DNA from 2 places in the Mesorhizobium sp. M7A.F.Ca.US.005.03.2.1 genome. Region 2 is predicted to be linked to the other one. Evidence: riboswitches for the same ligand, from Rfam matches in the RefSeq annotation. Region 2 holds a riboswitch; the other holds the start of a gene.
The links. A riboswitch is a leader RNA that binds a small molecule or an ion and turns the genes downstream of it on or off. The one in region 2 is predicted to bind cobalamin.

Region 1: another riboswitch for cobalamin. It lies ahead of EN991_RS05740 (aromatic ring-hydroxylating dioxygenase subunit alpha); the one in region 2 lies ahead of EN991_RS06060 (CbtB domain-containing protein).

The regions. Positions count from the first base shown of each region.
Region 1 is NZ_RZRP01000060.1:1,743-13,647, forward strand. It holds gene EN991_RS05690 (DegQ family serine endoprotease) at 1-1,386, shown strand, start outside; gene EN991_RS05695 (molybdopterin-dependent oxidoreductase) at 1,535-2,146, shown strand; gene EN991_RS05700 (FAD-binding oxidoreductase) at 2,143-2,889, shown strand; gene EN991_RS05705 (nucleotidyltransferase family protein) at 2,930-4,405, opposite strand; gene EN991_RS05710 (glycosyltransferase family A protein) at 4,402-5,079, opposite strand; gene EN991_RS05715 (glycosyltransferase family A protein) at 5,079-5,831, opposite strand; gene EN991_RS05720 (glycosyltransferase family A protein) at 5,887-6,639, opposite strand; gene EN991_RS05725 (serine kinase) at 6,636-7,685, opposite strand; gene EN991_RS05730 (PqqD family protein) at 7,734-8,165, opposite strand; gene EN991_RS05735 (hybrid-cluster NAD(P)-dependent oxidoreductase) at 8,335-9,435, opposite strand; gene EN991_RS05740 (aromatic ring-hydroxylating dioxygenase subunit alpha) at 9,461-10,708, opposite strand; cobalamin riboswitch at 10,823-11,025, opposite strand; gene EN991_RS05745 (DUF680 domain-containing protein) at 11,537-11,734, shown strand; gene EN991_RS05750 (DUF680 domain-containing protein) at 11,814-11,905, shown strand, end outside.
Region 2 is NZ_RZRP01000064.1:1,863-13,767, reverse strand. It holds gene EN991_RS06100 (site-2 protease family protein) at 1-1,207, shown strand, start outside; gene lipB (lipoyl(octanoyl) transferase LipB) at 1,228-1,971, opposite strand; tRNA gene EN991_RS06090 (tRNA-Leu) at 2,206-2,290, shown strand; gene mgtE (magnesium transporter) at 2,480-3,898, shown strand; gene EN991_RS06080 (MerR family DNA-binding transcriptional regulator) at 4,056-4,442, shown strand; gene EN991_RS06075 (isoprenylcysteine carboxylmethyltransferase family protein) at 4,527-5,003, opposite strand; gene EN991_RS06070 (DUF1624 domain-containing protein) at 5,000-5,998, opposite strand; gene EN991_RS06065 (MFS transporter) at 6,222-7,421, shown strand; cobalamin riboswitch at 7,487-7,683, shown strand; gene EN991_RS06060 (CbtB domain-containing protein) at 7,719-7,898, shown strand; gene EN991_RS06055 (CbtA family protein) at 7,914-8,684, shown strand; gene cobU (bifunctional adenosylcobinamide kinase/adenosylcobinamide-phosphate guanylyltransferase) at 8,677-9,192, shown strand; gene cobO (cob(I)yrinic acid a,c-diamide adenosyltransferase) at 9,194-9,808, shown strand; gene cbiB (adenosylcobinamide-phosphate synthase CbiB) at 9,845-10,816, opposite strand; gene cobD (threonine-phosphate decarboxylase CobD) at 10,815-11,864, shown strand; gene EN991_RS06030 (tyrosine phosphatase family protein) at 11,861-11,905, shown strand, end outside.

The DNA of each region.
Region 1 (11,905 bases), on a different contig from region 2:
ACTGCGCCCAATGGCTCGTTCGCACCCATCGTTGCCGCCGACAAGCCGGCGGTGGTGACGGTCACCACCGTCATGAAGGCACAGCCTGAAACGATGAGCGATGCCTCTCCTTTCGACGGCGGCTCGCCTTTCGACGACTATTTCCGCCAGTTCTTCGGTGACCAGGGCATGCCGACGCCCAAGACGCCGCCGCAACAGCAACCGCAGCGCGCCGAGGCGCTGGGTTCCGGCTTCATCGTCGCCTCCGACGGCACCATCGTCACCAACAATCACGTCATCGATGGGGCCTCTTCGATCAAGGTGACGCTCGACGACGGCACCGAACTTCCGGCCAAGCTTGTCGGGCGCGATGCCAAGAACGATCTCGCCGTGCTGAAGATCAAGTCGGACAAACCCCTGCCGACCGTCAAATGGGGCGATTCCGACAAGCTTATGCCAGGCGACCAGGTGCTGGCCTTCGGCAACCCGTTCGGCATCGGCACCACCGTCACGGCAGGCATCGTCGCGGCGCGCGGCCGTGACCTGCATAGCGGCCCGTTCGACGATTTCATCCAGATCGACGCGCCGATCAACCACGGCAATTCCGGCGGTCCGCTGGTGGATGTCGCCGGCAATGTCGTCGGCATCAACACGGCGATCTATTCGCCCAATGGCGGCAGCGTCGGCGTCGGCTTTGCCATTCCGTCGGACCAGGCCCAGAAGGTGGTGGCCAAGCTGATGAAGGGCGGCTCCATCCAGTACGGCTATCTCGGCGTTCAGATCCAGGAGGTGACACCGGATGTCGCGAGCGCCATCGGGCTCGACCATCCCGGCGGCGCGCTGGTTTCAGAGGTCAATGACGGCTCGCCGGCGGCCAAGGCCGGCATCGAGACGGGCGACGTCATCACCAGCTTTGCCGGGCAGGACGTAAAGGACCCCAAGGACCTGTCGCGGGCGGTCGCCGATGTCGCGCCGGGCGCCACGGAAACGGTCGATGTCTGGCGCAAAGGCAAGCCGATGCGGATTTCCGTCGATGTCGGCCAGAACAGCGCCGATGCGAAGACCGCGTCGCTGGATGACGGGTCCGACACGCCCAGTGCCGGGCGCGCTCCGGCGATAGGGCTCGGCTTGATGGATATAACGCCCGACATTCGCCAGCAGATGAACCTAGCCGGCAAGCAGCACGGCGCGGTGGTTGCCAGCGTCAATCCCGACAAAGCCGCCGCCGCTTCCGGAATACAGGCCGGCGACATCATCGTTGCCGTCAATCAGGTGCCGGTTAAGAACGCCAGGCAGGTAACCCAGGCAATCGCGCAAGCCGGCAAGTCTGGCCGCAAGTCGGTGCTGTTGCTGGTCGAGCGTGGCGACGCTCAGATCTACATCGCGGTGCCTTTTGCCAATGGCTGAGTAATGGCCTTGACGTGAACGGGACCGGCAGGGTTCGTCGGCGACGATCCCCTCCGGCCTCCGCCCGTCAAGATTTTGGTTGCCCGCCACGACATCTTCGAGAACATTGCATCAGGCTGATGTCGGCCCGATGCAGGAGATTGCCGCGATGGTCACCCGAGGTTTCTCTTCAGGACGGCGCCCGCCAACCGATGACGATGCCCGCATCCCGCCCGGCCAATATCTTGAACAGGGTTTTCCGGTGCTGTCGGCCGGTCCGACGCCGCGCGTGCGCACCGAGGATTGGTTTTTCACGCTGAAACATGGGCCACGGCCGATCAAGAAATGGAATTGGGCCGAGTTCAACGCGCTGCCGTTGACCAAGATGACGCGCGATATCCATTGCGTGACCGCATGGACCAAGTTCGACACGCCGTGGCAGGGCGTGCTGGTCGACGATATCCTTGCCGACGCGGGTGTGGAGCCGCCGACCGGCTTCACGCTGGCGCACGCGTTCGACGGTTACACCACCAATGTGCTGGTCAAGGATCTCACCGCCGGCAAGGCCATGGTCGCGCTGCTCTACGAAGGCAAGCCGATCACGCCGGATCATGGCGGCCCGGCAAGGCTGCTGGTGCCGCATCTCTATTTCTGGAAGTCGGCCAAATGGCTGAACAGCCTGCAATTCACCACGCGCGACGAGCCCGGTTTCTGGGAATTGCGCGGCTACCATATCTATGGCGACCCATGGCGCGAGCAACGCTACACGGACGATCCGTGAGCGATACGGCGGCAGTGCAGTCGCCCTGGCAAACAGCCGGCATCGTCCGCATCGAAAAGCGCACGCCGCGTGTCACCAGCTTCTTTTTTCAGCCGTCTCGGCCCTTCGCCTATCGCGCCGGGCAGCATGTCGACGTCAGGCTGACGGCGCCGGACGGCTATCAGGCGCGCCGCTCCTATTCCATCGCCTCCGCGCCCGAAACGAATGGCGCAATCGAACTGGCGATCGAACAACTCGACGATGGCGAGGTTTCGCCCTTCTTCCACGAAGTCGCGGCAATTGGCGACGAAATCGAACTGCGCGGGCCGCTTGGCGGGCATTTCGTCTGGCCGAAGGATGAGAGTGGGCCGCTTGTGATGGTCGGCGGCGGTTCGGGCGTCGTGCCCTTGATGTCGATGATCCGCCACCGCGCCGCACGGAATTCAGCGGTGCCCGTCGTCCTGGTCTTTTCGGTCCGGGTCTGGGACGAAGTGATCTTTCGTGACGAGCTGATCGCCCTCGACGAGCGTCAGGACGGCTTCGAGCTGGTGCTGACACTGACCCGCGAAGCCGCACGCCGCCCGGCCGACTATGCGCGGCGGGTGGACGTCGCGATGATGGCGCAAGCCATGGCGCGGCTGCCCGAGCCGCCTGGCATCGCCTTCGTCTGCGGCTCCAATGCCTTCGTTTCCGCGGCAGCCCAGGCGCTGATCGATGCCGGCGTTGCAGCCGAAATCATCCGCACCGAACGCTACGGAGTTTGAGCGGACGCCGCCTTGCGAGAAAGGTTCGTCGGATTCGCCTTCAGCCGATCGGCAAGAAACCCGCCGACAGCAACTGGAAAGGCAAGGCGCCATAGGCGGCCACCGTGGCCGCGTCGTTCCACTCGCGAAACTGTCGCGATGGTCGCGCCTCGAGCGTCAAGGCAACTCGCGCGCCGTCGAGCGTCACCTTGCCGCGAAAATGCAGCACGCGTTCCCTGCCGGATCGGCTGATAGCCACGGCACGCAGGCGAGCGATATGCTCGCCACCGTCATTGATCTCCATTTCGATGCGGCGCCGGACCGGCGGAACGCCGATCCTGACGGTGATGTCGAGCATCATGTCGCCGGTCGTTTGCGGACAGGCGATGGCCTGCGAAAACACCAGAGGCGCCGATGCGGCTTGCGGCTTGCCCGCGGCCGGTCTCCCGCGCCAGGGTTTGGCGGGCGGCTCCTGCTGCAACCGGCCCTTCTTCCGCTTCAGGCGCAACTGCTTGGCAAGGCCGCGCGACAGCCAGACCAGGCCGCCGAAATCCGTGCGCGGCTTGGCTTGCAGAACCGACGACCAACGCGACAGGCCAGCCCGGTCGGCCATCTCGAAGATTCTGGCCATTGTCCGTTCCGGCACCGGAATGCCGATCTCGAACGCCAGATAGGATAACGCCACCGCCGCTGGAACCGCCAGGCCGCGTCTTCCGACGATGTCGAGGAACATCCCCCAATCGACGTCTTCGGCATGGATGGCGACCGCGCAGTCGACAAGCCAGTCGCTGTGGGTGTGGGCGTCGAGGCCGCCATGGGCGATGGCCAGTGCCATGCGATCGGCCGGCGATGGCACGAAGACCGCGACGCCGCTGAATTGTGCCGGGACCGCCCGTTGCCAGATCGCCAGGTCGTCTTCCGCGCTCGTCTGCGACCCATCATAGCCGAGCTGGTGCAGGTCGATGTCGCCGAAACGGCCCTTGAAGAAGTTCATCGACCGCAGCGACGCCAACCGGGTTCGCAGATATTGCGCGCTGACGCCCGAGGCGATCTGCCAGTCGCGGTCGCGCAAGATGTCGAAGACGGCAGCCATGTCGCGCGGGCGCACCAGTATGTCGATGTCATGCGCCACCCGACCACGCTGCGCCGACGCGTTCAAGGCAATGCGGCTGGCGCCCTTGATCAGCATGATGTCGGCGCCGCCGTCGGCCATCGCCTTCAGCGCCGGCTCGGCCTCGCGCATCGCCATGCGCGACTTCGTCCACAGCATCTTCTGCAGGCCGACGAGGCGCGGGTGCGCGGTATGCCCGGCCAGTTTTCTGCCGAACCTGTCGGAGATGGCGGCGAGCAGACGATGTTCTCGAAACGAGACGAGGTCGATGTCGTTCTCGTCGAGCCAGCGCGCGGCGCAGGCAGCGGCTGCGTCCTCATCGGAGAGCAGCGCCGCCTTCAGCAACAGGTCCAACTGGCCAGTGGGCCACGACCAGCCATAGTCCGGGAAGCGGCGGCTGATGCGGCGAACAGGCCTGGCGTTCAACTGGAGCCCGCCTTGTTCTGGGCCCGCCGCTGCATGGCGAGCCTTGCGACCTGGATATAGCCCCGGTCGCGTGCCGGATCGCGGCCGTAGGAAAGGCTGCCCGGACGGATGCGGCGCAATGCAAGCACGTCGTCGAGCATGGCAAGTACAAAGCCTGCCTCACGAACCCGGGCGATCCAGTCGATCATCTCGCCGCGACCGCCTGGTGGGTCGATGATGGGACCGACGCTCTGCACCACCTCCTGGCGGATCATCATCGTCGTGCGCGACCAGCCGGCTCCACTGGCCGCATCGGGCAAATCGGGGCTGTCGCCGCGAAACGTCCGCCAATGCGTAAAGACGCCCGCTGTCCCGGGATGACGGCCGAGATAGGCCAGTTGCTGTTCGATCTTGTCCGGCAGCCACAAATCGTCGGCATCGAGCGTCGCGATGAGCGGCGTCGAGAGTGCCGCAATGCCACGGGTCGTTGCGCTGCCGGGTCCGGTATTGTCCTGTCGCAGCACCGTCACCGGCAGGTTCATCGCATCGATCACCGCGGCCGTATCGTCGGTCGAACCGTCATCGACCACGACGATGGCCTCCGCCTTTGCCGCCTGGGCCAGAACGGAGTTCAGGGCAGCGCCTATGGTGGCGGCCGCGTTGAAAGCCGGAATGACGACGCCGTAGCCTGCCATCAAAGGAACCGCCACTGCGCGAGATCCTTGAAGTCGAAAATCCCCTCCACCCGGCGCAAGCTGGGGTCGGCCCGGCGACGCTTCATCGACTTGTGAATGGCGCGCATGAACTCGCGAAAGGGCACATCGGCTTCCTTGGTCATGTTGCCGGGATGACGCCTGTAATAGAGAGCCACCGTATCGGGCATAACGTATTTTGCCTGGCTCTCAAAGATACGCAACAGATAGTCGGTGTCCTCGGCCTGTTTGAAATCCTCGTCGAAACCACCGGTGCGCTCGATGAGGTCTCGCGCGAAGATCCCGGCGGACAGGTGGATCCCCCGCACGGTGATGGAGTGGCTGTCGGCGGCCGGTTCCAGTGTCTCGCCATCTATCTTGTCGACCAGCGTCATGCGCGAATAGGTCAGCTCGAGGCCAGGATCCTCTTCGAAGCAGGCGAGATCCGCCTTGAAGCGGCCTATCGGGGAGATGTCGTCCGAATCGAGAAACGACACCAGACGCGTCTGCGGCAGCAACTGCTTCAGCCCGGCATTGCGCGCCTTGGTGACCCCGCCATTGATCTGCTGGAAAAGACGAATGCATGGGGCCTCGTCGATTAACGACCGTACGACGGCTGCCGAGCCATCGGTCGACCCGTCGTCGATGACGATGATGTCGAGATCGATGTCTTCGCGCTGCCTGAGCAACGAGCGCAGCGCCAGGCCAACGAATTGTTCGCGATTGTAGACCGGCATGATGACGCTCAGCCTCATCGGCGTCTCCAGCAGCGTTGCGGGCTTGGCTGATCCGAGCCGATTGTGTCGAGCATCATGGCATCCGCCAATCGGCGGGACTCTTCAATTCGAAGATGCCCTGGACCTCTCGCCGTGACGGATCGGCCTTGCGCCGCCGCATCGACTTGTGGATTGCACGCAAGTGGTTGCGGACCCTGCCGCTATGTTCCTTGGTGACATTTCCGGCGTGGCGTCGGTAGTAGATCGCGACGGTGTTCGGCAATTCGTAGCGCGGACCGGTTTCGAAGACTCGCAACAGATAATCCGTGTCCTCGGACTGCTCAAAGTCCTCGTCGAAATGGCCGATGCGATCGACAAGCGTTCGACTGAAGAGAGCGGTGCTCAGCGAAATTCCGCGAAGCGTCATGGTACAGCAGTCCGCCTCCGGCTCGAGCTTCTCGTCGTCGATCCGGTCGACCAGCGTCATCAGCGAATAGGTTAGCTCAAGCCCGGAGGTAGCCTCGAAGCGGGCGAGATCGGCCTTGAACCGTCCGGCCAGCGAGATGTCGTCAGAATCCAGGAATGACACGAACTCCGCATCCGGCGGCAGTTGCCGCAGCCCGGCGTTGCGCGCCCTGGCCACGCCCATGTTCGATTGCTGGAAGAGTCGGATGCAGGGGTTTTCGCGCATCATCGAGCGTACGGCCTCAGCAGAGCCGTCGGTCGAACCGTCGTCGATGACGATGATGTCGAGATCGGCGGCGTCCCGCTGCCGCACCAGCGAGCGCAATGCCGAAACGACATAGCGCTCACGGTTGTAGACGGGCATTATCACGCTCAGTTTCACGAAGCGCCCCGCACAAGAAAGTCCGCAATCGTGCCGGCTATCTCCTGTGGCTGCGTCCCCAGCGACAGACGATAGCACGGCAGCAGGCGGGTCAGGTCGCTGAAGAAGCGAAAGCCGCTCTCCCGCTCGCCCGGCATCTGCGCTATGCCGGACGGCGCCAAGGCAATCATGGCATCCCTGCGCGACACCGGCACGATCGAACTTGCCTCGCCTCCGCCGATATGTGGCACCACCAGCGCAACGATGTCCAGAGTTTCGGGCACCGGCCGTGGCGCAATGTCGTCAATGTGAAAAGCATGCTTGCCTTGCCAGTTGAGCGGACCGTGCGCCTTCAGCCGGTGCTTCAGCCCAAGTCGCGCGAATCCCTGGGGATCCTGCTTGAGTGTTGAAAACAACGGGCGGGCAGTCACGCCGTTGGAGAGGTCGACCAGCACATAATCGTCGCCGACGCTGTCCAGCCCGTGGAGGAGGCCGGCGGCGACGGTCCCGGATTTCCCGGCGCCGCCCGCGCCGGCCAGCAGTACGCCCCTGCCTTTGGTGCCGAGCGTCCCCGCATGGGCCAGCCGCATGCCACGTGCCGCATATTCCCAATGGAGGAAGGGGCGCAGCGGCGCTCCCGGCTCCCACGGTGGAAAGGCATCGGCCGAGGCCATCAATTGCACGCCAACGCGACGTTGCGGATCATAGAACTGCCAGAAATCCAGGTCATGGAAATGGTTGCCGCGCAATCCGGCTTCCGCCAGCCTGGTGGCGAAGCCATGCTGCGTGAAGGGTCCTTGGCCCCATCTGGCCGGTGCCGCGATGCCGTCAATGCCGGGATGTGCGACGAAGATGCGGCAGATGTCGGCAGGCGCTCGGTTGTCCGCAGCCGTGACAAAGCCATGAGCGAAGGCATCCGCCAACGCGCCGGCACTCACATGAGTGGTCAACTCCAGATGCGGCAAGCCCACCTTGCAGGTCAGTGGATAATGCGCGGCGCTGCTCTGCGCTTGCGCCAGGACATGACGTGCGTAGTCAGTCAGGTTTTCGAGAGTGACGTTTGGCATGGTCTGCCTGTTCCGGAGCTGTCCGGCAACGAGAGCCTGGCGGGCGCCTCAGTTGGCCTGCTTCACTGCGGGCCAGCCGAGGGGCTCCTCGACCTCGTGGATGGGATCGACGACAATGAGGTCGGCAAGGTCGTCATGGATGTCGACCTTGAGGGGCTCGCCGGCAGCGGCGAGCTGAGCCAGCAATTCGCTGGGAACCGGTCTTGCCACGCCATCGGTTGCGGCCGCCAGCAAACCGAATTCGAGCAATTGTGAAACAAAGCCGTCAATCGCGGCGGCATCGAGGGCGCCAATCCCGGTCGCGGCGCCGACCAGTTCGGAGGCAGGCACGCCGGACGACAGTGCATCCCAAAGCCTGCTGCCTGAATCAGAGAAGCCGAAATATTTACCGGTGGTCAGGTCGAGAACGACGGCTTCGCCATCGAAGGATTCAAAGACGATATCCTTGCTGGCAATGGCATATACGCCGGATTGTCGCATGTTTGCTCCCCGCCGAAGCAGGCCGCGGAGATGATCTTCGGCCCCTACGGTCAACCCCACCGTTGCAGGCGTCTAACCATTTGCAGGGTTTTTGGCAAGATGGCGTAGGCCCGGCCGAGCGCAGCTGCAGGCCGCGCGGGCATGGACAGTCTCTGACCGTGCCTGCCGGTCACGCCTCGATTTCAAGCGCCGAAAGCGGCTTCGAGCAACAGGCGAGGATAAAGCCGTCCTCGATTTCGTGATCGAGGATGCCGCCATTGTGGCTCATCTCGACGTCGCCCGCGACCTTCCTCACCTTGCAGGTGCCGCACAGGCCGAACTCGCAGGCGGCGGGAATCCGCACCCCCGAGGCGCGTGCCGTCTGCAGCACCGTCTGGCCGGCGACGCATTCGGCATCGACATCGGAATGCGAGAACCGGATCGGTGTCACGGCCTCCACGGTGGCAGCGGCGCCGTCTTCCGCCGGCGGCGAGAACGGCGCCGGGATCTCCTCCACGGCAGGCGCGGCAAAGCTTTCCTGATGGTATTTCGTCATGTCGAAGCCGGCTGCGTCCAGCATGCCACGCACGGCGCGCATGAAAGGATCGGGGCCGCAGCAGAAAATCTCGCGCTCGCGGAAATCGGGCGCCAGCAATGGCAGCCGGATCGCGTCGATGCGGCCCATATGGCCGAACCAGCCCTCGCGGCTCGACCGCTCCTCGATCATGAAGCCGAGCGACAGCCCAGGCATGCGGCTGCCGAGCAGTTCGAGCTCCTTGCGGAAAATGATCTCTTCCGGGCGGCGCGCGCAGTTGACGAAGCCGACATCGGTCCATGGCGCGCAGTCGTTCAGCCAGCGCAGCATCGACATCATCGGCGTCACGCCGGAACCGGCCGAAATGAACAGATATTTGGCGGCCGGGTGGCTATGCAGCGAGAAGTCGCCGGTCGGCCCATAGGCCTTGACGTGCGAACCGGGCGTCAGATGGTCGAACATCCAGCGCGTACCGGTGCTGCCCGCCTGCGCCTTGACCGTCACCGCGATCGAGAACGGCCGCGACGGCGAGGACGACAGCGTGTAGGTGCGCATCAGCGGCCCGTCCGATGTCGGCAGTTCCAGAGTCACGAACTGCCCCGGTTTGTAGCGGAACCAGGTCTGGTTGTCGGAGCGGAAGGTGAAGGTCTTCACGTCAGGCGCTTCGTCGCTGACGCCGATCACTTCCAGCACCTGCAGCCTGTCGTTCCAGGGCGTCATCTGGTCGAGATGGCGATAGAGGCCAAGGTCCGTCATCGCATTCATCCTCTTATCCCCTGGGCTAGGCGACGCTGCGCAGGGCCGGCCGGCCGCCTTCGGCAAGGCGCGGCCCGATGAACGACGCGTACCACTCGACGAACTGGATCACGCCGCCCTCATGCAGCTCCGAATAGGGGCCTGGTTCATAGGCAGGCGACAGGATGCCGAAGGCGTTTTCCTCGACGATGCGGCGGTCCTGGTCGTTGGTCTCGGTCCAGACATGGGTGAGCTCAGCGAGGTCGTAGTCGACGCCTTCGACCGCATCCTTGTGGACGAGCCATTTCGTTGTCACCGCGGTTTCCGTGGCACTGATCGGCAGCACGCGGAAGGTAACGGCGTGGTCGCCGAGGATATGGTTCCAGGTCGTCGGATAGTGATAGAGCAGCAAGGAGCCGATGCGGTCGGTTGAAACGCTGTCGGACAGGTTCTTCTGGACCGCCCGTTTTCCCGTCATGGTGTAGCTGACGGCATCGCGCAGCAAGGGCGCGCGGGTGGCGCGGTACTGCCCTGCCGGATCGATGCGGAATTTGCTCGGCAAGCCTGATGCCTCGCATCTGGCCCAGTGTGCGACCATTTCAGGGTCGCTGTCGGCGCCATGGACGCCGGTTATGGTTGGAGCCTCGGGGAAGGTCTTGCACAACTCGGGATGATTGGCGGCGCAGTGGTAGCACTCGCGGTTGTTTTCCCAGACCAGCTTCCAGTTGCCCTTCTCGACGATCGTGCTCTCGAAGGCGATCTTTGCTTCACGCAGCCGGTGCGGCAAAAGATAGGGTTCGATCATCGCCCGCATCGGCGCGAAATCTGCCGGTTCCTTGGCCAGGCAGATGAAGATGTAGCCGCCGACGCTCTCGCAGGCGACCGGCTTCAGGCCGAAATCACTCTTGTCGAAACCGTCGGCCATCTGGCGGGCAAACAGCAGGCGGCCGTCCAGCTCGTAGGTCCACTGATGATACGGGCAGACGAGCTTTGCCGCGGTACCCTTCTCCGTGTTGCACACGCGGCTGCCGCGATGGCGGCAGGAATTGTGGAAGGCGTTGATCTTGCCGTGCTGGTCGCGGACAAGGACGACCGGATAATCGCCGACCTGCACGGTGATGTAGCTGCCCGGCTTCGGCAGTTCGCAATCATGGCCGATGAACAGCCAGTCGCGATACCAGATCAGCTCCATGTCGAGCTTGAAGTAGTCCGGATCGGTGTAGAAGGGCTGCTCCAGCGAAAAGCCTTGCCGGCGCCCCTTCAGGAGCCTCAGCATGTCGTTGCGGATATCCATGTCCTGTCCTCGTTTCTAAGGACTGAACTGGTGGTGATGGAGGAAGGATTGAAACACAGGCCGGCTGTGTGCCGGACATGCGCTATCCACCTCTTGACCGCCCACCGCGATCAGTCGAGTCTAAAAATCTCGGGCTGGTTTCCGGGCTCTGGAGTTGTCCTTGCGGACCATCGCGACACCTTCCCAGGCGGTTGCCCAGTGGTCTCCCGTTGCGACTTGAACTCCACCACCGTTGCGGGGGCAGCGCCGGATTCTGACCGGCTTCCCAATTCTCCGCCTCGTCGTCACGAAGCGGCACCTGAGATGGTATGATCTAACCACGATCGCGGGCGCGCCGTCGGCATGAAAACGACATCGTATCCATGCGGCGCGACACGGCATGCGAAACGCTACTGCAGCTCGTCGCGGGCCGAGATCCCACCTCCCGGGCGGCCATTTGCCGGCTGCGATCTTCCCGAATCCGACCCTTCGCGGGGGGTCAAAAAAGGTTAATGGTTTCGAAAAGTGACTATTAGCTCGCCCTAAAATCGAACCGAACGGTTCGTTTCTGTTGACGGTGCGTGCAGGACGGTGTGAACGCTGGGCCTCTGAAACAGTCAGTGATCCATCAGGTGGCTACACCTAACACACTGATATGAAGAAGAAAAATGCATCCTTAGATTCCATTGGCACAATTTCAAGGTGGGGATTCATGGTCCACACGGAACAACTTCGTGATTGGAAAAGACGACCTTGCCCTCCCACATCGGGGCTGTCCGAACGACGCGATTTCATTTCCAAGACACGCCGCTAGACGGACGGAAAAAAGACGATACTGGAGTACCAAAAATGAAAAAGATCATTCTCACTGCCGCAGCCCTTCTGGCCATTTCCGGCAGCGCCTTCGCTGGTAGCGACCACTACGGTTCGAACGCCGCGGCAGCCACTGCTGTCGACAGCTCGTACACCGCTTCGACCAAGAAGTCGGAACCGGCTGCTCAGGCGCCTGCCCAGGGTGCTGACCGCAACCTCTTCGGCAACAACTAACAGCCGATTCCCAGTTTTCCGGTCGACGGCGGGCTCGCCCGCCGCCCTGGCGAAATTCAGACATTCAGGAGTATTCAAGATGAACAAGATCCTCATTGCTGCCGCCGCCGTTCTGGCCATCACCGGCAGCGCTTTCGCGGGCAGCGACAACTACGGTTCGAACGGCCCGAA
Region 2 (11,905 bases):
GCTGATCTTTCTGTTGATGACGGTGCCGCTTGGTTTACGCACGGTCCGGCTGACCCGTCTGGTGGCGATGGATCGGCAGCGCCTCTGGCAGGCGCTGTGGCCGCTCGGCAGCGATGCCGGCTGGTCCGGTGAGATCCTGTCCGCCGAGGCCCCGGACGGCGAGGGCGTGGCCCGCATCACGCTGTCCTGGGAAGGTCGCGACGGCAAGCCGATCGAACGCAAGTCGCGGTTTGAAGACGTCGTCGAAGGCAGCCGCTTCTCGATGCGTGTCATCGAGGATACGGCACTCGACGCTTCGTTCTGGAAGGATTTTCGCGAAACCGCCGAACTCGTTTCGGAAGGCAACAGCACGCGGGTGACGCTCAGCCAGACCGATCGCTATCGTGGCGTTGCCTTCCTGGTGTTCCGCTATTTCGCCCTGCGCCGCGAATTCTCCAAGCTGCAGCGCTGGGCGCGGACCGGAAAGTATCGCAAGGGCGGCTGGTTCGAGCATCCGCTCAGTCAGGTCGGCTTTGCCGGGCTTTCGGCGCTGATCCTGTGGCCATTCTTCGGCCTTCACTTCGGCGGTTTGGCACTGGCCGCGATCCTCACATCGGTGGTCGCCCTGCATGAGCTTGGCCATATGGCGGCGTTCCGGCTGATGGGCCACAATCGGGCGCGGATGATCTTCATTCCGCTGCTCGGCGGCATCGCCATTGGCGGGCGGCCCTATGACAGCCGTTTCGAAGTGGCTTTCGTGGCATTGATGGGCGCCGGCTTTTCGGCCTTCCTGGTGCCGATCGCCATCGCCGCAAGCACCTTTGCCGGCGCGGAAGGTCACCGGCTGGCGGCGGCCCTGCTGGCGACCCTGGCGGGCTTCGCCGCACTGTTCAACATCGCCAATCTGGTGCCGGTGTGGAAGTTCGACGGCGGCCAGGTGCTGCGCCAGATCTGTCCGGGACCGGTCGCGCTGGCGCTGGCTTCCTTCTTCCTGCTCTCGGCTTTCCTGGCCGTGGGTTGGCAGGCCGGCTTTTCCGCCACCTTCCTGCTCGCGACGGGAGCGGTGTTTTCGCTCCTCAGCCTGCTGACGATGAGCAGTGGGGTGAAGCCGCGTCACGAGCTGAAGCCGATCCGCACCATCGACCGGCTGGCCATGGCGGCGGCGTTGCTGGCGGTGTTCGCCATCCATGGCTATGGCGTGTTGTGGGCCTCTGCCCAACTGATTTGAGCCGTACCGGATCCGGAAGATCAGCCGGCTTTGCGCTCGGCTTCGACAGGCAACGCCGTGGCGGGACCGAACACATCCTCGAAGGCGGATTTCAACGCCAGGTCAAGATCGGCCATGGTCAGGGGAAGGCCTAGATCGACGAGGCTGGTGACGCCGTGGTCCTGCACGCCGCAAGGCACGATGCCGCTGAAATGGTCGAGATCGGGCTCGACATTGATGGCGATGCCGTGAAAACTCACCCAGCGCCGCAGCCGGATGCCTATGGCCGCGATCTTGTCCTCCGCCGGCGAGCCGTCCGGCAGAGCAGGGCGATCCGGCCGCACGACCCAGACGCCGACCCGGTCCTCGCGGCGCTCGCCCCGCACATTGAAAGCGGCAAGCGTGCCGATGATCCACTGTTCGAGCGCCGCGACGAAGGCGCGGACATCCTCGCGCCGCCGCTTCAGGTCGAGCATGACGTAAGCGACCCGCTGGCCCGGCCCATGATAGGTGTATTCGCCGCCGCGTCCGGCCGCGAAGACCGGGAAGCGGCTGGCGTCGATCAGATCCTCGCCACGGGCACTGGTGCCGGCCGTGTAGAGCGGCGGGTGTTCGACCAACCAGACCATTTCGCCGGCAGCGCCGCTGCGGATCGCCTCGGCGCGCGCCTCCATGAAGGCAAGTGCCTCGGGATAGGCGGTAAGGCCGGGCTCGATCAGCCATTCGACCGGTGCCGAGCCGGGAAGCGGCAGGAACGACGTGGCGATCTGGCTGCGTTCGGTCATGGCGTATCGTCTTTTCGTTTGTCCATGGCGCGCCCAAAAACGCCTCGCACCTTTGGGCGACATCAACTTGCCTTCCATATGGCGATATCAGGCGCAAACGTCCAGTTCCGGCGCTGCGTTCGGGCCCTGTGGAGCATTATGCCAATCGCCTGACATTATTGCTTGCCGTGCACTTGTTTCACCGGAAACGATTTGCTACACGCCGCGAGCCGGTCGGTTCCGGCTCTACCACGTGCGGTCGTGGCGGAATTGGTAGACGCGCAGCGTTGAGGTCGCTGTGGGGCAACCCGTGGAAGTTCGAGTCTTCTCGACCGCACCATTCTCTTCCCATAATCCGATTTGTGCCGGTCTCGCCCGCTGCGGGCCGGACGCATTTCGTTGATATTCCCGCACTTTACGCCACTTTCTTTTTGAGCGTCGGATTCTCCAAAACCGGTTTCCCCTTTTGGGTCCGATGCTCTAGACCTGATTTGCACCTTTTCCGGGATTCTTGTGGCGGGAGGCGCTGGTGGAAGGCGAGCACGAACGGACGACCGGCGCCGGGGCCGCCGAGGACAACCACGCCGACATCTATGGCGAGGACGGCGCCGTGCTTTCGTCCTTCCTGGCGCGGATCGGCGCGGCGATCGCCGACCGCGACACGCTGACCCTCAAGCATGAAGTCGACGACCTGCACCAGTCGGAGCTCGGCGACCTGCTCGAGGCGCTGCATCCCGAACAGCGCCGCGCGCTGGTCGAACTCCTGGGCGCCGATTTCGACTTCTCCTCGCTGACGGAGGTCGACGAGGCGATCCGTATGGAGATCGTCGACAATCTGCCCAATGCGCAGATCGCGCAGGCGGTGCAGGAGCTCGATTCCGACGACGCCGTCTACATTCTCGAGGATCTCGACCAGGAAGACCAGGACGAGATCCTGTCGCAACTGCCGTTCACCGAGCGGATCAGGCTGCGCCGCTCGCTCGATTATCCCGAAGAGACGGCCGGCCGCCGCATGCAGACCGAGTTCGTCGCGGTTCCGCCGTTCTGGACGATCGGCCAAACCATCGACTACATGCGCGAGGACAACAATCTTCCCGAGCGCTTCAGCCAGATCTTCGTCATCGATCCGAGCTTCAAGCTGCTCGGCGCCATCGACCTCGACCAGATCCTGCGCACCAAGCGTTCGGTCAAGGTCGAGGAGGTGATGCACGAGACGCGGCACGCCATTCCGGCCACCATGGACCAGGAAGAGGCGGCGCGGGAATTCGAGCAGTACGATCTTTTGTCGGCCGCGGTCGTCGACGAGAACGAACGGCTGGTTGGCGTTCTGACCATCGACGATGTCGTCGACGTCATCCAGCAGGAGGCCGAGGAAGATCTGATGCGCATGGGCGGCGTCGGCGACGAAGAGCTTTCCGACAGCATCTTTTCGACCTCGCGCTCACGCGTTCCGTGGCTGCTGATCAACCTTCTGACCGCGTTCCTGGCGGCGTCGGTGATCAGCCTGTTCGACCGCACGATCGAACACATCGTGGCACTGGCGGTGCTGATGCCGATCGTCGCGGGCATGGGCGGCAATGCCGGCTCGCAAACCATGACCGTCACCGTGCGGGCGTTGGCGACCAGGGATCTCGACATCTACAATGCCGGCCGCATCATTCGCCGCGAGATGGGTGTCGGCTTCATCAACGGCATCGTCTTCGCCATCCTGATCGGCATCGTCGCGGCAGCCTGGTTCCGTGATCCCAATCTGGGCGGGATCATCGCGGCGGCGATGATCATCAACATGTTCGTGGCCGCCCTGGCCGGCATCCTGATCCCGCTGCTGCTCGATCGTTTCAAGGTCGATCCGGCGGTCGCTTCGGCGGTCTTCGTCACCACGGTTACCGACGTCGTCGGTTTCTTTGCATTTCTCGGCATTGCCACGTGGTGGTTCGGCGTGCCCTGAAGGCACGCCTTTTGGCTCAATTGACTTTTACGTAAATGCCGTGCGAGGCTCGCGCGGGGCGCCATGTCGATTCCGGCATGGCATGGGTTTTGGTTCGGGACAGAAGGGTGACGCCGCCATGGCGATCGCCCCGGTGTTTCGGCGTGTGGGAGTGGCAATGCGAGAATATTATTCGATCACCGAGTTGACCCGCGAGTTCGACGTGTCGACGCGGACGCTGCGCTTTTACGAGGACGAAGGACTGGTGCAGCCGGTGCGGCGCGGCCGCACGCGGCTGTTTCGCCCCTCCGACCGGCAGCTCATTCGCCAGATCATGCGCGGCAAAAGGCTTGGCTTCTCGATCAACGAGATTCGCGAAATCATCCAGATGTACAAGGAGCCGCCCGGCGAAGTCGGCCAGCTCAACCTGATGATCAAGCGCATCGAGGAAAAGCGCGAGGATCTCCGGCAGAAACGCCGCGACCTCGAGGAGACGCTGGCTGAACTCGACCAGGCCGAGGAGTCTTGTGTGGAGCGGCTGGTGGAGCTTGGCGTGAATACCTAGGCAGAGAGTTTGAGGGACAGCGCCCCCCTCTCTCCTGCCGGACATCTCCCCCACGAGGGGGAGATTGGCCGCTTGAAAGCCAGCTCAAATCCAGCGGCGCACGCGTTTGGCGTAGTCGCGGTATTTCTTGCCGAATTTTGCCGCCAGCACCTTTTCCTCGCCTTCGATCGCCACCTTCTGCGTGGCATAGGCGGCGATGAACGCCAGCGGCAGGAACCACACGATGCCCGAGACAAAGGCGACGCCGATCAACAGCAGCGTGTTGGCCAGATACATCGGATTGCGGGTGACGCCGAAGGGACCCGTGGTGACCAGGTGATCGGGTACAGCGTTGGGGTTGAGCGTGGTCTTGGCCCGGATCATGGTGCGGATCGCGGTGAACCAGAGTGCGGCGACGGCAAACAGCGCCACCCAGCCGGCCGCGAACAGGATATCGCCCAGCAGGTCGCCGATCCAGGGCAGGGGATAGAGCAGGCCCAGTGCGATGCTGACGGCGATGGCGGCGATGTAGATCAGCGGCGGCCACGGTATGAGCCCCGGCTTCGGCTGGTTCTCGGTCATTCGGCCCCTCCCTCCATCAACTTGCTGTCGGTCTTGGCGGTGCACATGCCGGCGAGATCGGACAAATGCGCTTTCCACTCCGCAGTCTGATCGTTGTTGTAGAGCCTATCAAGCGTGGACTCGCCCTCGAGCGTATCGAGCATGCAGACACAGTAGCTCGTACAGAACTCGGTGTCGCGCGACTGCTCGCAGGACAGCTGACAGGTTTTGAGGAAATTCACCTGCGGGGTTTCGACCTGCGCCGGCATGATCTGCGAGAACAGCCAGACGCAGCCGATCAGCAGCGGCTGGTGGATCAAATAGAAAGCCAGGCTGTGCCGGCCGATGAAGACCAGCGGGTTGGCCAAGCGACCGGGCGCCAGATTGGCAAGCCTGGCAAGCAGGCCGGCACCTGCGGCGAGTTTCGTCACCGCGATGCCCGCAAGTACGGCGCCGAACCACGGAAACAGCGGAACGTAGTCGTTGGAGCGCGGATTGGTCGCCGACAGGCCGACCCACCACAGCCATGGGTGATCGAAGGCCTCGAAGCGCAGATAGACGGGGGCGGCGATAACGAGCGCGGCGACGACAAGCGTCAGCAGCGCCGGCAGGCGCAGGAAGGCGAGACCGAGCAGGCTGGCCAGCGCGATCTCGTGCAAGATGCCGAAGAAGATGAAGCCGTCCGGAGTGGCTATGCGGGTGACGACCGAAATCGCGATCGCGGCTCCGGCGACCATGGCGAACCGCTTCCAAAAGCCGTTCCAGCGGATTTGTCGGCCGTGGGCGAGATACAGGCTGACGCCGACCAAGAACAGGAAGGTCGAGGCGATGCAGCGCGCGTAAATCTTCCACCAGCCGAAGGCGGTCAGGCCGGGATCGGTGTAGCCGAAGAACTCCAGATCCCAGGTGAAATGGTAGCTTGCCATGGCGATCAGCGCGATGCCGCGCACGATGTCGATGGCGACGATGCGCTTTGGTCGATCCTGAACGGGCGCGGTCGGCGTTTGGATGCTCATGGTCTCGCATTCTGATTCAGCCCCGCTGGAGGACTATCACGGTTGCCCAGGACAAAAGAAGACCGGCAACCCTGCCGATAACGCCGGATCAGCCGCGGCATTGGGCCAGTGCCGGAAAGCCTTTGGCCGGCTTCGCTTTTGCCGGATGCACGTCGGTTTCCTCTTATTGGCGCTGAGGTCGCCACGGCAGATTTGACCCGGTGAATCTGCTTCGGGGAAAGCAATGTCCACCCATGTGCGCCATCCGATCTGGCTACCGGCCCTCAAGGCCGCGGACGCGCGCACCTTCGCTTCGCTCTATGCGGTCGAATCCTTCGCCCGCGCCACGGTGTCGAGCGTCATCCCGATCCAAGCTTACGAGATCCTGCACAACGAGCAGATCGTCTCGATCCTCTACACCGTCGTGGCGATGCTCGGCCTGTCGGTGACATTGTTCATGCCGATGCTGATCCGCCGTTTCGCCCGGCGCTGGGTCTACACGGCGGGCGCCTGCCTGCTGGCCATCGGCTCGCTGTTCTTCGTCACCGACACGCTTGCCGGGCAACTGGCCGGCATGCTGTGCCGGGTGATGGGAGCCAGCGCGCTGTCGATCACGCTCAACCTCTACATCATGGACCACATCCGCAAGACCGACTTCATGCAGGCCGAATCGCTGCGCATGGCGTGGTCGATGCTGGCCTGGACCGGTGGGCCGACGCTCGGCATCTTCCTCTACACGCGCTTCGGCGTCTATGCCGCGCATGGCGCGGTGGCCGTGTTCGCGTTAGCGCTGCTGGCATTGTTCTGGACCTACCGGCTCGGCGACAACCCGTCGATCCGTCCCGGCAAGACGCGACCAGCCAATCCGCTCGCCAATATCGGCCGCTTCATCGCCCAGCCCAGGCTCAGGCTGGCCTGGCTGATCGCGTTTGGGCGCTCCTGTTTCTGGACGACGTTCTTCGTCTATGGGCCGCTGTTCATGGTCATTACGGGTGAGGGCAAGCTGGCCGGCGGCCTGCTGGTTTCGGCCGGCAACGCGCTTTTGTTCATGGCGATTTTCTGGGGCAAGGCGGGAAAGCGCTTTGGCGGCCGCAGGACCATGACATTTGCCTATTTCGCCATGTCGGTCGCGCTTCTGGCGGCGGGCTTCGTCGGCGAAACCGTGCCGCTGCTCACCGGCGCCTTCTTGCTCTGCGGCGCCTTCTTCACCATTGCGCTCGATGCGCTCGGCTCGACCGCCTTCATGCGCTCGGTGCGCTCCTATGAAAGATCGCAGATGGCGGCGGTCTATCGCACCTATCTCGACTTTTCCGAGCTGACGCCGCCGCTGGTCTATTCGGTGGTGCTGGCCTTCTTCGGCCTGGGCTCGGTGTTCGTCACGCTGGGCCTGCTGGCGGCGGTCTGCGGCTTCGTGACGTGGCGCTATCTGCCGAAATCGCTTTGACCTTCATGGCGCATTCGCAACGGTCGCCGGCGGAATTTGGTTTGCCGGACGCGAGGATTCTGCCTATAGTCGCCGGTGTCGCCGGTTCCATTTTGGAGCCAAGAGGGAATGCGGTAAGGGCGGATTTCGCCCAATGCCGTGGCTGCCCCCGCAACTGTGTGCGGTAGTCCTCTCCATATGCCACTGAAGATTTTTCTTCGGGAAGGTGGGGAAGGACGCTGATCCGTGAGCCAGGAGACCTGCCGGCGACAGGAAACTGACTTCGATGCCCTCGGGTGGAGGGCGAAAGGACAAGACATGACTACCGCTTCCGTCTCCCTCGGCGCTTCCGTCTCCTCGCAGTCGCGCTTCATGCAGCTCGCGCTTGCCGCGCTGCTCGGCATTTTCGTGATGGGCTTTGTCGGCTTCTCGCATATCGATGCGGTCCACAATGCGGCTCACGACTATCGCCATTCGATGGCATTTCCCTGCCACTGACGAGGGGCTGACATCATGAACCTGTTTCGCAACGTCGTGTTCATCGCGGCGATCGCAGGGCTCGTGGCCGGCGTCGTTCTTGCCTGCATGCAGGCCTATGCGACCGTGCCGCTGATCCTGAAGGCGGAGGTCTACGAACAGGCGGGCGGCGGGCATCACCATGACCATGCCGCTCCGGCAGCAACGAATAGCAATGCCATGAGCACAGCCGCTCCGGCCCCTGCCGAAGCGACTGCTGCGGCGGAAGACGAGGGCTGGGCGCCGGCAGACGGTTTCGAGCGTTTCGCCTTCAGCGTGCTTGCCAACATCGTCACCGGCATCGGCTTCGGGTTGATCCTGGTCGCGGTTTCCGAATTCGCCGGCGGCATCGGTGGTTGGCGCCAGGGCGTGTTCTGGGGCCTGGCCGGCTTTGCCGTGTTCACGCTGGCACCGGGCCTCGGCCTGCCGCCGGAACTGCCGGCCATGCCGGCCGCCGATCTCACCCAGCGCCAGATCTGGTGGTGGGCAACGGTGGCGGCAACCGCTGCCGGTCTCGGCCTGATCGCGTTCCGCAAGTCGCTGCCGCTGGCGATCCTTGCCGTCCTTTTGATCGTCGCACCGCATGTTGTCGGGGCACCGCAGCCCGACAGTTACGAGACGGCGATTCCGGAAGGGCTGCATCACCAGTTCGTGGTGGCGGTGACCGTGACCAATCTGGTGTTCTGGCTGGTGCTCGGCGCGGTTGTCGGCGTGGTGCGCGGCCGCTTCACCGGCACCGCGACCAGCCTGCGCGACAGCTTTGCCTGATCGCAAGACACTGACCTTCCTCATCGGCGGTGCGCGCTCCGGCAAGAGCGCGCGCGCCGAAATTTTGGCGACCGCCTTGCCGCCGCCCTGGACCTATATCGCCACGGCGCAAGCCTATGATGACGAGATGCGTGAGCGCATCGCGTTGCACCGGTCGCGGCGCGGCGAAGGCTGGACGACCATCGACGCACCGCTCGACCTCGCCGGCGCCCTTGCCGCCTTGCCGGACGATCGGCCGGTGCTTGTCGACTGCCTGACGCTGTGGCTGACCAACCATATGCTGGCCGAACACGATCTGGACCTTGAATGCCGGCGATTGGCGGAGGTGTTGTCGCGGCCGCGCGGACCCTGGTTCGTGGTGTCCAATGAAGTCGGCCAAGGCATCGTGCCGGACAATGCACTGGCGCGCCGCTTTCGCGATGCCGCCGGCCGGCTCAACCAGCAGGTCGCGGCGATTGCCGATACGGTGCTGCTGATGGTGGCGGGGCTGCCGCTCAAGGTGAAATGATATGACCGATATCGACAATAAGGACGAAGAGCGCCACCGCGCCAAGATGGCCAAGCGCAAGGCGGTGCAGGATGCCGAGGTGGCGAGCAAGACGGTCGAGAAGGGATTGCTCATCGTCAACACCGGCCCGGGCAAAGGCAAGACCACGGCCGCCTTCGGGCTGGCGCTGCGGATGCTCGGCTACGGCAAGCGCGTCGGTGTCGTCCAGTTCATCAAGGGCAAGTGGCACACCGGCGAGAAGGACGCCTTCGCCGCCTTCGGCGACCGTGTCGTGTGGCACGCGATGGGCGAGGGGTTCACCTGGGAAACCCAGGATCTGAAGCGCGACATCGCTGCCGCCGAAGCCGCCTGGGCCAAGGTGCTCGAACTGATGGCCGATCCGTCGATCAGCCTGCTGGTGCTCGACGAATTGAACATTGCGCTGCGCTACGACTATCTCGATCTCGACAGAGTGGTTGGCGCGCTAAAAGCGCGGCGCGAGGGCCTGCATGTCGTTGTCACCGGCCGCAACGCCAAGCCGGCGCTGGTCGAGGCCGCAGACCTCGTCACCGAAATGGGCGTGACCAAGCATCATTTTTCCGCCGGCGTGAAAGCGCAGCAGGGGATCGAGTTCTGAGTGTTCCTCAACCTCCCCAGACGGGGGAGGGTGAGGTTAAGTCACAACGATGACAACGACCGAAACCAACCCGAACAGAGCGATCAGCAGATAGTCGGCGACGCGATAGAGTTTCAGCGCCTGCCTGATGTCGAGGCTGTCGGCTTCGCGCCGGCCGCCTTCGCCCATGAAGACGTCGTCGACCAGCACGCCGCCATAGAAGCGCGGCCCGGCGAGCGCCAGGCCGAGCGCACCGGCCATCGCCGCTTCCGGCCAGCCGGCATTGGGCGAGCGATGTTTTTTCGCGTCGCGCCGCACCGCATGCCAGGCTTTTTTCGCATCAGCGCCTTTGACGAAGAATGCCGCCAGCACGATCAGAAGCGCCGTCAGCCGCGACGCCGGCAGGTTGATCCAATCGTCAAAGCGCGCCGCCGCCCAGCCGAACGCCTCGTGGCGCGGGGTGCGGTGGCCGATCATCGAATCGGCGGTGTTGGCGGCCTTGTAGGCGGCGCCGCCGGCCAGGCCGCCGACGCCGGTCCAGAAGGCAGGGGCGACGATGCCGTCGGAAAAATTCTCGGCCAGGCTCTCGATCGCCGCGCGGCAGACACCGGCCCGGTCGAGCGTTTCAGGGTCGCGACCGACGATCCGCGAAACGGCAAGGCGGGCCAAGGCGAGGCCGCCGGTGTCGAGGGCGTCAGCCACCGCCTCGACATGCTCATAGAGGCTCTTCTGCGACAGCAGCGACGTTGCCAGAAGGGCCGTGATGACCAGGCCCATGGGAACGAACCAGAACAGGATCTGTACGCCCAGGCCGACTATCGCCGGCACCAGCACGATGACCAGCAGCGCCTGGACACCGCGCTTGCGACGCAGCGCGTCGGGATCAGTGGCGCGGTTGAGCCTGCGGTCGAGAAAGGATATCAGCCTGCCGAACCACGTCACCGGATGGCCGATGGCGCGAAACAGCCAGTCGGGGTAACCGAGGGCGAATTCGACGACCAATGACAGGAAAGCGATCAGGACTGACATGAAGCTTCTTAATGGGGCGGTTGTGGACCATGGTGGAAGTCTTGGCCGCGCGAGGGTGCTTTTCCCCAACGCCCTGCTGCCTTTCGTCGACCTCTCGACCGGTATCAATCCGCACTCCTACCCGCTTTTCGACCTGCCCGCCACCTCGCTGTCGCGGTTGCCGGAAGCCGCGCGCACACGCGACCTGACAGAGATCGCGGCCAGTACTTACGGCGCGCCGTCGCCAGCCAACGTCGTGGCGGCGCCGGGCACACAGATCCTGTTGCCGCGCGTTGCGTCGCTCATTTCGCCCGGCAAGGCGTTGGTGCTGGGTCCGACCTACGCCGAACATGCCCGCGCTGCCGCGATCGCCGGGCACCAGGCGGCGGAGGTCGATAATTTCGAAGCGTTGGCTGACGCCGACCTCGTCATCATCGTCAATCCGAACAATCCGGATGGACGTGTCATAGAGCGCGACCGGTTGCTGGCTCTGGCCGCCGGATTGCGCGCCAAGGGCGGACTGCTGGTCGTCGACGAGGCGTTCATGGATGTCGGCCCGCGTCAGCACAGCGTCGCGGGCGATGTCGGTCGGGGCGGCCTCGTCGTGCTGCGCTCGTTCGGCAAGTTCTTTGGCCTGGCCGGGCTGCGGCTCGGCTTTGCACTTTCCGATACTGCGACGGTCGACCGGCTGGATACGCAGTTCGGACCATGGGCCGTCGCCGGCCCGGCGCTGGAATATGGCATCCGCGCGCTTGCCGACATCGGGTGGCAGGACGTGATGCGGGCGTCGTTGGCCGGTGAATCGGCGCGTCTCGATGCGCTTTTCGGCCGCTTCGGCGTTCCTGTTGCGGGCGGAACCACACTGTATCGTTTCCTCAGTCTGACCAATGCCGCCGATTTGTTTGCAGCGCTCGGCGAGCGCGGCATCCTGCTTCGCCATTTTGCCGACCGGCCTGACGTTCTGCGCGCCGGCCTGCCGGGCAGTGAGGAGGAATGGCAGCGGCTCGAATCCGCACTTGCCGAATGGGCGTCGCGGCGCGAGCATCAATCGAAGGGTTCAAAACAATGATCCATGTCTGCTCGCTGGCAAAGATCGAGGAAACGGTGGCC